DNA from 3 places in the Pandoraea faecigallinarum genome. Region 1 is predicted to be linked to each of the others. Evidence: riboswitches for the same ligand, from Rfam matches in the RefSeq annotation. Region 1 holds a riboswitch; each other region holds the start of a gene.

Region 1 (3,273 bases):
CCGAGACATACCAGGATTTGTCGATGTCGTACCGTGCCTGAAGGTTGAAGAGTGCGTAGGCGCCAAGATGCTGGCCTCCCGTATCGTAACGCTCGCCGCTATAGAAGACATCGCCGCCGACACTGAACTTGCCGAAAAGCGACTGCGTCACGCCGAACGAGCCGTACTGCCTGGCGCGACGGGCAAGGACCTTGCCGGCGTCCAGATCGGTCGGATTCTGACGCGTGAACGACGCGCGCACGTCCGTCCCCGTCCACTGAATCTTGCCCTGATACGTCAGTTCAAGCCCTTCGACGCGGGCGTTTGCCACGTTCGCCGCGGTATACGGGTACACCGTGAGCGACTGGATCAGATTGGTGTAGTTCGTGCGAAACAGCGCAAGCTTCGCCAAACCGAAGCGCGCGTCGTAGAACTGCACGGCAAGTTCTTTCGAGATCGAGCGTTCCGGTTGCAGATTCGGGTTGCCGAAGCCCGGGTAGAACAGTTCGTTGAAGGTCGGCGCGCGAAAACCGTCGGACGCGTTCGCCATCAGCTTCCACTGGTCGGTCAGCCGGTAGCCGTAGCCGACCCAGTAGCTGTTGGCACCGCCGAAGTCGGAATACATGTCGCGGCGCACCGTCGCCTGTACCTCGTGTCTGTCTGCAATCACGCCTTCGTAGCCGACGTAGAACGAGTCGAGATGGCGGTTATTGCGGTCGTACTTCGTGCTGCTCTCGACCGTCTGTTCCTGACGCGTGTAACCGGCAATCAACTTCTGATCCGGCATGAAGGCGTATTCGTTCGCCCAGTCGATCTGATGGCTAGACGTATGGTAATTGCCGTTGCCCGCGCCGTTCAGGTAGTTATAGTTGTAATCGTCGCCCTGCGTGACGGTAAGGCGCGTGCTCCACTTGTCGGTGATCTTGCCTTTGGCATAGGCCGATATCTGACGCACCCGGGCATCGGTGTCGTTCAGATCGGAGGGCTTGCCGAATGCGTTGTCGTAGCTGATGCTGCCGTCGCTCTGGAACAGGCGTACGCCGGCTTCCCACGTGGAGCCGAACTTGCGCGACAGCGTGGCCGTGACGCTCGTGTTGTCGTCGCCATTTCGGTTCGGATTGACCTTGGGCGCGAAGCGCGGGTCCTGGGCCGAGATGCCGTTGGTGTGAAAGCGCGAGATGTCGAGCGAGAAGCGCGTCTTGCCGTCTTCGAAGGACCCGGCAATACCGGCGTTCGCCTGCGTGGTGTTGTTCGTGCTGTAGCCCAGTTCGGCGTAGGCTCTGGGCGGACCGCCGTCGCCGTGGCGCGTGAAGATCTGGATCACGCCGCCGACCGCCTGGGAGCCGTACAGCGCGGACACATTGCCGCGCACGATTTCGATGTGGTCGATCTGCGACACTGGAATTTGCGCGATGTTGGTCGTGCCGGTCGTGGCGGAGTTGACGGGCACGCCGTCGATCAGCACGAGCGATGCGTTCGACGCCGCGCCGCGCATGAAAATGCTGGCCGACGCGCCAAAGCCGCCGTTCTGTGCGATCTCCACGCCGGCCTGACCGCGCAGCAGCGTCGGCAAATCCTGGGCCTGACTTTGCTCGATTTGTTCGCGCGTGATGACCGAGGTGGAAGCGAGCGTGTCCACGAGCTTTTGCTCGGTGCGCGAGGCCGTGACGACGGTCGTATTGAGGGTGGGCGCGCCGTCGGCGGCTCGTGCATTGCAAGCGCAGGCGGCCAGCAAGGCGGCGCCGAGCGCGAGACGATATGGCGTCTGCGCGAGCGGTGCAAATGGTGCAGACAGCGCAGACGGTGGGAAAGGCGTCAGGGCAGCGCTGGCCGGGGGGCGACGTGAAAAAGCAGACGCGTGCGGCGTCATCGCGCGAACGTGGGTGCGCATGGTCGAGTGTAACTTCCGTAGTTTTCTTATTGCCTTGGCCCGTTCCCCCGCAGGCCGCCGACGAAAGGGGAGCGTCGCGGACACGTCGGCATGCGAGCATCACAGGCAGCATCGACACTTGAAAACGACGGCATGCCGCCTGCGGCTTGCGCTGGGCGGCATGCTGAATTCCCCACTCACTTGGGCCGGTATCCGGGCTGGTCATCGTCGCGCCTGACCGGCCTTCCCGTGCACGGTGAGGACACAGTGGCGTTGGAGGCGAAGCGCGTTTTCGGAAACCTTTCGGGTCGAAAGAATGACTTACCGTTGCGGGGGCAGCACAGGTTGGCCAGCCCGTGTGGGGACGCGGCTCCCTGTTTCCCGTTTAACTGCGCATGCCGGGAGGGCGTGCGCGAGCACCGAAGTGCCGCAAGTGTAGGGGCCATTCGAATGAGCGTCAATGCTCGTTCGTCGGGCATTGGCCGCCGATTCCGTTAGAATGTAGGGCAATCAAGAGGACGCAGCCCGATGCTCACCGATCTCGACAATCTCACCGACAAAATGGAACAGTTGGTTGTCATCAGCCAACGCTTTCACCAACACAATCAGGCGCTGCTTGCGGAACTCGACCGCGCGCGTGCCGAATGTGAAGAAACCCGCGCCGCCATTGAGCAATTGCGCACGGAACGCGACGCGTTGCGAGTGCAACGCGATCAACTCGCCGCCAAGATCGACGAGGCTCAGGTTCGCCTGAACGCGATCCTTGAAAAGCTTCCGACGCAAAACCCCGCTGAGGGTCAGATGGATCTGCTCGGCACCCCCGGTGGAGAACACGCATGACGATCAAGCAGCTTGAAGTTCATATTCTCGAACAGTCTTACCGCCTCGCCTGCCCGCCGGAACACGAAGCCGACCTGCTCGCGTCCGTCTCGCGCGTGGACGCGGAAATGAGCAAGGTTCGCGCGCAAAGCAGCGTGCGTGGCACCGACCGGATTGCCGTCATGGCAGCGTTGAGTCTGGCATCCGAATTGCTTGCGTTGGAAAAGAGTATTGCTGCCGGACAAGCATTCCCCGCCGAAGAAATTCAGCGTAGAATGCAAGCCATGGACGAACGGCTGAGCGCGGTAATCGATCAGTATCAAAGCTGAAGAGCGCGCGGGCCGTCCGGTCCAAAAGGTTAGTTTTCCCTGCCTGGTTCGCGAAAGTCATAGATTCCTTGAACCAATGATCTGTTGCAGGTTGCGGAAGTTTGTAGTGCTGGCGTGAGCGTCACTCTGTCTGATGAACCCAAAGCGCTACTAACCGCGACCACCTTGAACCTTCGGTTCAGGATGCCGGCTTAGCGGCTGAGGCGGGGACCCGATACACGGCACTGCGTTCGCGCAGTGCCGTTTTTTTCGTCCGGCGTCGTTGCGCGCTTCATC
Region 2 (3,273 bases), 2.6 Mb from region 1:
GTTGACCGGGCCGCCCTGACGCAGATAGCGCCACAAACGCGCGCAGAACTCGGGGCTCGCCGTGCTCAACGCCGTGAGATTCGGGTCTTCCTGCAAGTCGCCCGAGAACATCACGAGCATTTGCCCACGACGCTGTGCCAGCGCGACGATCTGCTCGATGCCGTACGGCCAGTACGCCTCGCCGCCGAGATGATCGACCACCACCACGCGCGCATGCCGCAAGACATCCTCGACATAGAAATCGACCGACGCCGGTTGGCGCAGATACGTGACATTGGCGAGCCGCAGACTTGGGAAATCGTCACCGAGGCGCTCGACCACGCTCGCCAGCAGCGACAACGTCGTGTCGGCGGAACTGAGCACGACGATGTCGGCAGGCTGCTGGTCGATGCGGATCACACCGGCCGCGTCGTCGACGAAGCCGCCGGGGACTGTGCGTAGCAGATGCATGCGAGGCGTCGTCCGGGGGGCGTGCGTCAGGCCGTCGCGACGGGCGAGATCGCGCGCAGTGCGGCGTCGAACTCGCGCTGAAGCGCGTCGGCGTCGAGATCTTCGCCGATCAGCACGAAGCGGCTGCCGCGCACGTCCGCCGCGCGCCAGTGACGGTCGAAATAGCTGTCGAAACGCTGGCCCACACCCTGCACGACAAGGCGCATCGGCGCACCGGGCAAGGCCGTGAAACCCTTCGCACGGTAGATCGTGTGATGCTCGACCAGTTGACGCAACGCCGCGATGATCGTCTCGCGCGATGCGGACGCGCCCAACGCGTCCAGAGCGTCGGAGGCCTGCGTCGACACGCAGACCATGACCGAATCGAACGCGTCGTGGTGATGGTCGGCGTCGTCCGCCGAGCCGTGGTGATCGTGGCGCTGGTCGATGGTTTGCTCGGACGCCGAGTTCAGGCCGAGCAGCACACCCAGGTCGAGGTTGCCATTGCTGGCGGGCACGATCTTCACGTGCGCGGGCAACGCCTCCCGGATCGCCGCCGATACGCTGGCCTGCGCCGCCTCGTCGAGCAGATCGGTCTTATTGAGGACGACGAGATCGGCTGCACTCAGTTGATCTTCGAACAGTTCGTGCAGCGGCGACTCGTGATCGAGGTTCGGGTCGGCCTTGCGCTGCGCATCGACGGCGTCGGGATTTTCGGCGAATTGCCCGCTGGCCGCCGCAGGACCGTCAACGACCGTAATGACCGCATCAACGGTGAAGCCATTGCGAATCGACGGCCAGTTGAAGGCCTGCACCAGCGGCTTGGGCAGCGCCAGCCCGGAGGTTTCGATCAGCACGTGGTCGATCCGGTCGCGTCGCTCGTTGAGCGCTTCCATCACCGGGAAGAACTCCTCCTGCACGGTGCAGCACAGGCAGCCGTTGGCCAGTTCGAACAGTTGGCCCTCGGTCTCCCGGCCGTTCTCGTCGCAGCCGATGCCGCAGCCCTTGAGAATCTCGCCGTCGATGCCAAGCTCGCCGAACTCGTTGACGATCACGGCGACGCGCAGGCCGTTGTTGCCGGACAGGATGTGACGCAGCAGCGTGGTCTTACCGCTACCGAGGAAGCCCGTAATCACGGTCACGGGGATCTTGCGCATGGAACTCGACATGGAAGCAAAGCGTAGTCGCACGCCTGACCCCGCCCGGCACCGTCGTCGGTACGGCGCGCGGCCCGCCCGGCAGGACGCGACCGTGCCGCCGCCGGCGGCTGCATCGGAAAAACGGAGAAAGCGTGACAAAGCTGAGGGTTTGACTGCACACCGCCTACCCGCAGTGCCAATCGTCTTCTCCGGCCGGTATCCGGGCTGACGAAACGGCCGCTTCACCTTCCCACGCCGCCATCGAAGGCTGTTGCGCAGTGGTCTCGCCCCTTGAAACAGATGAAACACCTGCGGGGTTGAAGACGGCCCGGCACCGCATGACTGCGGCGCCTTCGTTTTACCGTTGCGGGGGCAGCACAGGCTGGAGCGTCGCGTCGCACGACTTGCGCGTGGTCGCGCCGCTCTCCTGTTTCCCGTTTAACTGCGCGCACGGGAACATGCGCGCGAGCACCAGATTAGCCGCGAGTGTAGGTGCCGGATACCGCTGCGTCAAGGCAGCGAACGGGCAAACGCCTGTGGTATGCTCGCCACCAGATTTTTTCATCCCCCTGTGAGACGTTGCAGTGCATCGAGTCATCGTCCTGGCCCCCCTCCGGCGGCATGTCCCTCCCGGATGCCGGGCATCGTTCTCGCATCCCCTCGTCACATGAACGCCGGCCTTCAGGTCCATCGTCACGCACGAGGTCCCCAATGAGTGCCACGAGCCACGAGCGCCGCGCCTGGCTGATCGGCGCCGGGCCGGGCGACGCCGAACTCATCACTGTCAAGGCCATGCGGGCGCTCGCCGTCGCGGATGTCGTGCTGGTGGACGACCTCGTGAATCCGGACGTGCTCCTCATGGCCGGGCCACAGGCACAGGTCGTCCACGTCGGCAAGCGCGGCGGACATGCCTCCACCCCGCAACGCGAGATCATCGAGCTGATGCTCGCGCACTTGCGCGCCGGCCGCAGCGTGGCGCGTCTGAAGGGCGGCGACCCGTTCGTTTTCGGACGCGGCGGCGAAGAACTGCTGGCCCTGCAAGCCGAAGGCGTTGCCGTGGAGATCGTCAACGGCATCACCGCCGGCATTGCTGCGCCAACGACGCTCGGCATTCCCGTGACGCACCGGGGGCTGGCGCAGGGCACGATCTTCGTGACGGGGCACGGCGCGGGCGACGACGAGCCGGATTGGCAGGCGCTCGCCGCCGCGGGCCTCACGCTCGTCATCTACATGGGCATCCTGCGTCTGGAAGACATCGCGAATCGCCTGTTGCAAGCCGGGCTGGCGCCGTGCACACCGTGTGCCGCCATCGAGTCGGCGACGTTGCCGGCGCAGCGTCACGTGCTTGCCACGCTGAACGCCCTGCCCGCCAAGGTCCGGGCCGCCGGCATCGGCTCGCCATCGATTATCGTGATCGGCGAGGTGGTCTCGCTGGCGCATACGTCCGACTCTGCCGGCCCGAAGCCTGCCATCCCGAAGCGTGCTGTCCCGATCGCCGCGGTACGGCCGCTGAGTGTCGGCATCGGCTTCCGGCAGGGTGTGACGGCCGAACAGATCGAGGCCGCCGTGCGCGCGGCGCTGGGGTCACGCACGCTGGCGGAAGTCGGCGCGGTGGCAACGCTCGACAGAAAGGCCGCCGACCCCGCGCTCGTCCGTTTCTGCGAGCATCACGGCCTTGCCTTGATAGGATGCGCACCTGCGGATA
Region 3 (3,273 bases), 490 kb from region 1:
CGTTGGCGGTTTGCTGCGCAATGTTGTTCGGCACGTTGCCGCTGCGCGAGACGGCCATACCGCCGACGTTTTCGTCGAAACGATCGTAACGGGCGCGCAGCAGTGCGGCATTCGCCTCGACCGAGACACCGTAGCCCAGCGTCAGCGCCCCCGACAGTTCGACGCCACGAGACGACTGCTGACCGACCTGCTGCGTGACGCCCGGATGCAGCGGATCGCTCGTCAGCAGATGTTTTTTCACGATCTGATAGACGGCGAGCGTCCAGAAGCCGCGTCCCTCCGGCAGTTCCTGTTTGAAGCCCGCCTCCCACTGTTCGCCGGTTGCCAGCTCGAACTGTGTCTGCGATTGCGACAGCGTGACGAGCGAGCCGACGCTATCTGCGCCGCGCGTGTACTGGCCGTAAACCGATGCCGACGGACCGACCTGATAGACAAGGCCCAGACGCCAGCCGACGTTCGAGAACGCCTTTCCGAAGGCCGTACCGGATGCAAGCTGACGGCGCGAATAGTCGAGATAGTCGTAACGCAGGCCGCCCACGGCCGAGAGCCGTGAGGTGATGTCGAAGCGGTCTTCGGCGAACAGCGCAACCTGATGCGTGAGCGTCCGGAACTCGGGTACGGTGGGATCGGGGCTGGCGAACACGCCCGGATCGAAGCCGTCTGCGCTCACGACGGACGACCCGCCGAATGGCGTATTGCTGTCGCGACGGAACGAAATCCGATTCGCTTCGACGCCGATCACGAAGCGGTTCGCATGGCCCGCGAGACTACGCTCGATCGTCGCATCGAGCCGGTTGCCGGCCTGCTGCTCGTGCTGAAGGATCTCGATGTAGTCGCTGCGCGTGACCAGACGCGTCGACGGGTCCATCTCGTACGACTCGCTATTGCGCCAGTGCCGGTGCGTGTTCAGGTAATACAACTGATCGCGGATCGTGATGCCGTCGCCAGCACGGTAGACGCCCGTGAGCCGGGTCGACTGATCGAAATAGGCAATCAGCGCGTTGCCGACGTTGTAGTTCCTGTCGCGCAGCGCGGTATCGAGCGCACCGCCATTGAGCGGCACACCGAAGTACGTCGCGGGCATCTGGCGTGCGTAATCGTAGGAAAGCGTGAACGACAGTCGCGGCGAGACGTCGAGCTTTACCGCACCGCCGACCGACGTCGTATGCGAATCGCCACGCTCGACCCAGCCGTTGCTGCGGTTATCGCTCACGTAGAAGCGATACGACAGCATCGGACCGAGGGCGCCGGTCGTGTCGAGGGCGAAGCGCTTCTGTGCCTGCGTGCCGAAGCCTGCCTGAAGCGTCGTGGCGGATTCGCGCTGCGGCTGCCGGGGAATGACGTTCACCACACCGCCGATGGCGCCTTCGCCATACAGCACCGACGCCGGTCCTCTCAGCACGTCGATCCGCTCGACTTGCCAGGTGTCGAACGGGAATGTCATCGTGCCCGCCCCGGGATAGAGCCGCGTACCGTCGTAGAGCGTCATCACCGATTCCTGGCCGGCGAAGCCGCGCACGGCGAGTGCGGTGCCCCCATTGCCGGGGGTGGCGGTGCTGGTGAAGCCGGTAGCACGCGTGACGGCGTCGTTGACGGTCTGGTCACCGCGCGCTTCGATCTGCGCGGCGGTAACGGACTCCACGCTCGCCGGCGTGTCGAGGCTCGACAGGTTCAGGCGCGAGCCGGTGTCGCCCGGCGTGGAGAGGGGCGCGTCGTCGCGCGAATGCCGGGCGCTGACGGTAACGGGCGGCAGCTTCGCCTCGTCCGCAAACGCGCAGGTAGAGGCGCCGCCGAACAGCGAGCATGCGCCGACGAGGAACTGTGCGGTTTGCTTGTGTGCAAAGCCGCGCGTGGCCGGGGCTCCGGTGAAGGCCCCCGGGCATGAGCGATGCATGAGTCTTCCCCTGTCGTCCTGGGCGACGACTTATCGATATCGTGCGTTTCTCGTGCGGACGCGCGCCCGCATCCCGGGCGTTGCGGGAATCGGTGCGACTGGCGGAAGGCCGGGCGCCGGGCGGGTCCGGTGATGTGTCTTGCCGCGAGCCCGGCTCAGGCAGACAACGGCAAGGCGAGACGAGCGTGCGCGGCGACTGGCGCACGAGAGAAATCGACGAACGGGGAGATTCGCAGCAAGCGAAGCGTGCGGGTCATACGTGGTCTCCTGGGGTTTCGCGCCCCAAAAAAAGGTCGGTGAGCCCGACGGCCAGGTCTGACTTCCCGTCGAAACGACGAGTTACAGTGGCGCGACCGCGCTGGATTTGCACCAGCTTCCGGCCGTCGGTAGCGCGCATTCTACGTGTTGTTGCGGCTTTGCGAAATCATTGATACTCACAAATTTCGGCGCCATGGCATCGGCAAGCGCCGGGATCGGCAGAAAGTAGCCTCGCCGGGGAGACCCGCAGTACAATCCCCCCACTCTGAATTACCTCCCCCACGGCCTGTTCGGCGTCTGCGAACCGGGCATCCATTTCCCCGGCACCCACAACTAGAAGTCGATGGTCGGTGTCCGGGAGATGCGCGAAGCACCACCATGCTCGATGCCCGCGGTCCGAAGGCGGCCCGGGGGACTCCTATTCGCTCATAAGGCTATCGAGGAACACGACTTTGGCAATATCGGAACATGACCCGCTGCGCGAGGACACCGGGGCGGGGAACGCCGCCCCGTCGGAACTGCGTCGCTCCCTGTCCGCCCGTCACCTGACGATGATCGCAGTGGGCGGCTCCATCGGGACCGGCCTGTTCGTGGCCTCCGGCGCCACCGTCGCGCAGGCGGGGCCCGGCGGCGCACTGCTGGGCTATGTGCTGATCGGCCTCATGGTCTATTTTCTGATGACCAGCCTCGGCGAGCTGGCCGCCGCCATGCCGGTTTCCGGCTCGTTCTCGACGTACGGCGCGCGCTATGTCGACGAGGGCTTCGGGTTCGCGCTGGGCTGGAACTACTGGTACAACTGGGCCGTCACGGTGGCGGTGGACCTGGTTGCCGCCCAGCTCGTCATGGCTTACTGGTTCCCGAACGTGCCCGGCGTCTACTGGAGCGCCCTCTTTCTTGCGATCACGTTCGGCCTGAATGCCCTGTCGGCGCGCGGCTTCGGCGAGGCCGAATTCTGGTTCGCGCTCATCAAGGTAGTCGCCGTGCTGGCCTTCGTCGCAATGGGCGTGCTGATGCTGCTCGGCATCATTCGCGGCGGTGAGACTGGCGGCGTGGCGAACTGGGCGATTGGCGACGCTCCCTTCGCCGGCGGCTTCGCGGCATTGATCGGCGTGGCAATGGTC

Evidence for each region. Region 1 has a riboswitch for cobalamin ahead of AB870_RS05985 (TonB-dependent receptor plug domain-containing protein). Riboswitches for the same ligand answer to the same signal wherever they lie in the genome.
Region 2: it holds a riboswitch for cobalamin, as region 1 does, so the genes downstream of both, cobW (cobalamin biosynthesis protein CobW) here and AB870_RS05985 (TonB-dependent receptor plug domain-containing protein) in region 1, are expected to answer to the same signal.
Region 3: it holds a riboswitch for cobalamin, as region 1 does, so the genes downstream of both, AB870_RS03720 (TonB-dependent receptor) here and AB870_RS05985 (TonB-dependent receptor plug domain-containing protein) in region 1, are expected to answer to the same signal.

What each region holds. Positions count from the first base shown of each region.
Region 1 covers NZ_CP011807.3:1,316,894-1,320,166, reverse strand. The annotation lists gene AB870_RS05985 (TonB-dependent receptor plug domain-containing protein) at 1-1,870, opposite strand, end outside; cobalamin riboswitch at 2,037-2,288, opposite strand; gene AB870_RS05980 (hypothetical protein) at 2,378-2,689, shown strand; gene AB870_RS05975 (cell division protein ZapA) at 2,686-2,997, shown strand; RNA gene ssrS (6S RNA) at 3,031-3,211, shown strand.
Region 2 covers NZ_CP011807.3:3,920,367-3,923,639, forward strand. The annotation lists gene cobN (cobaltochelatase subunit CobN) at 1-450, opposite strand, end outside; gene cobW (cobalamin biosynthesis protein CobW) at 477-1,598, opposite strand; cobalamin riboswitch at 1,763-2,059, opposite strand; partial or broken gene cobA (uroporphyrinogen-III C-methyltransferase) at 2,280-3,005, shown strand; gene AB870_RS27465 (cobalamin biosynthesis protein) at 3,135-3,273, shown strand, end outside.
Region 3 covers NZ_CP011807.3:822,139-825,411, reverse strand. The annotation lists gene AB870_RS03720 (TonB-dependent receptor) at 1-1,894, opposite strand, end outside; adenosylcobalamin (AdoCbl) riboswitch at 2,152-2,299, opposite strand; gene AB870_RS03715 (amino acid permease) at 2,605-3,273, shown strand, end outside.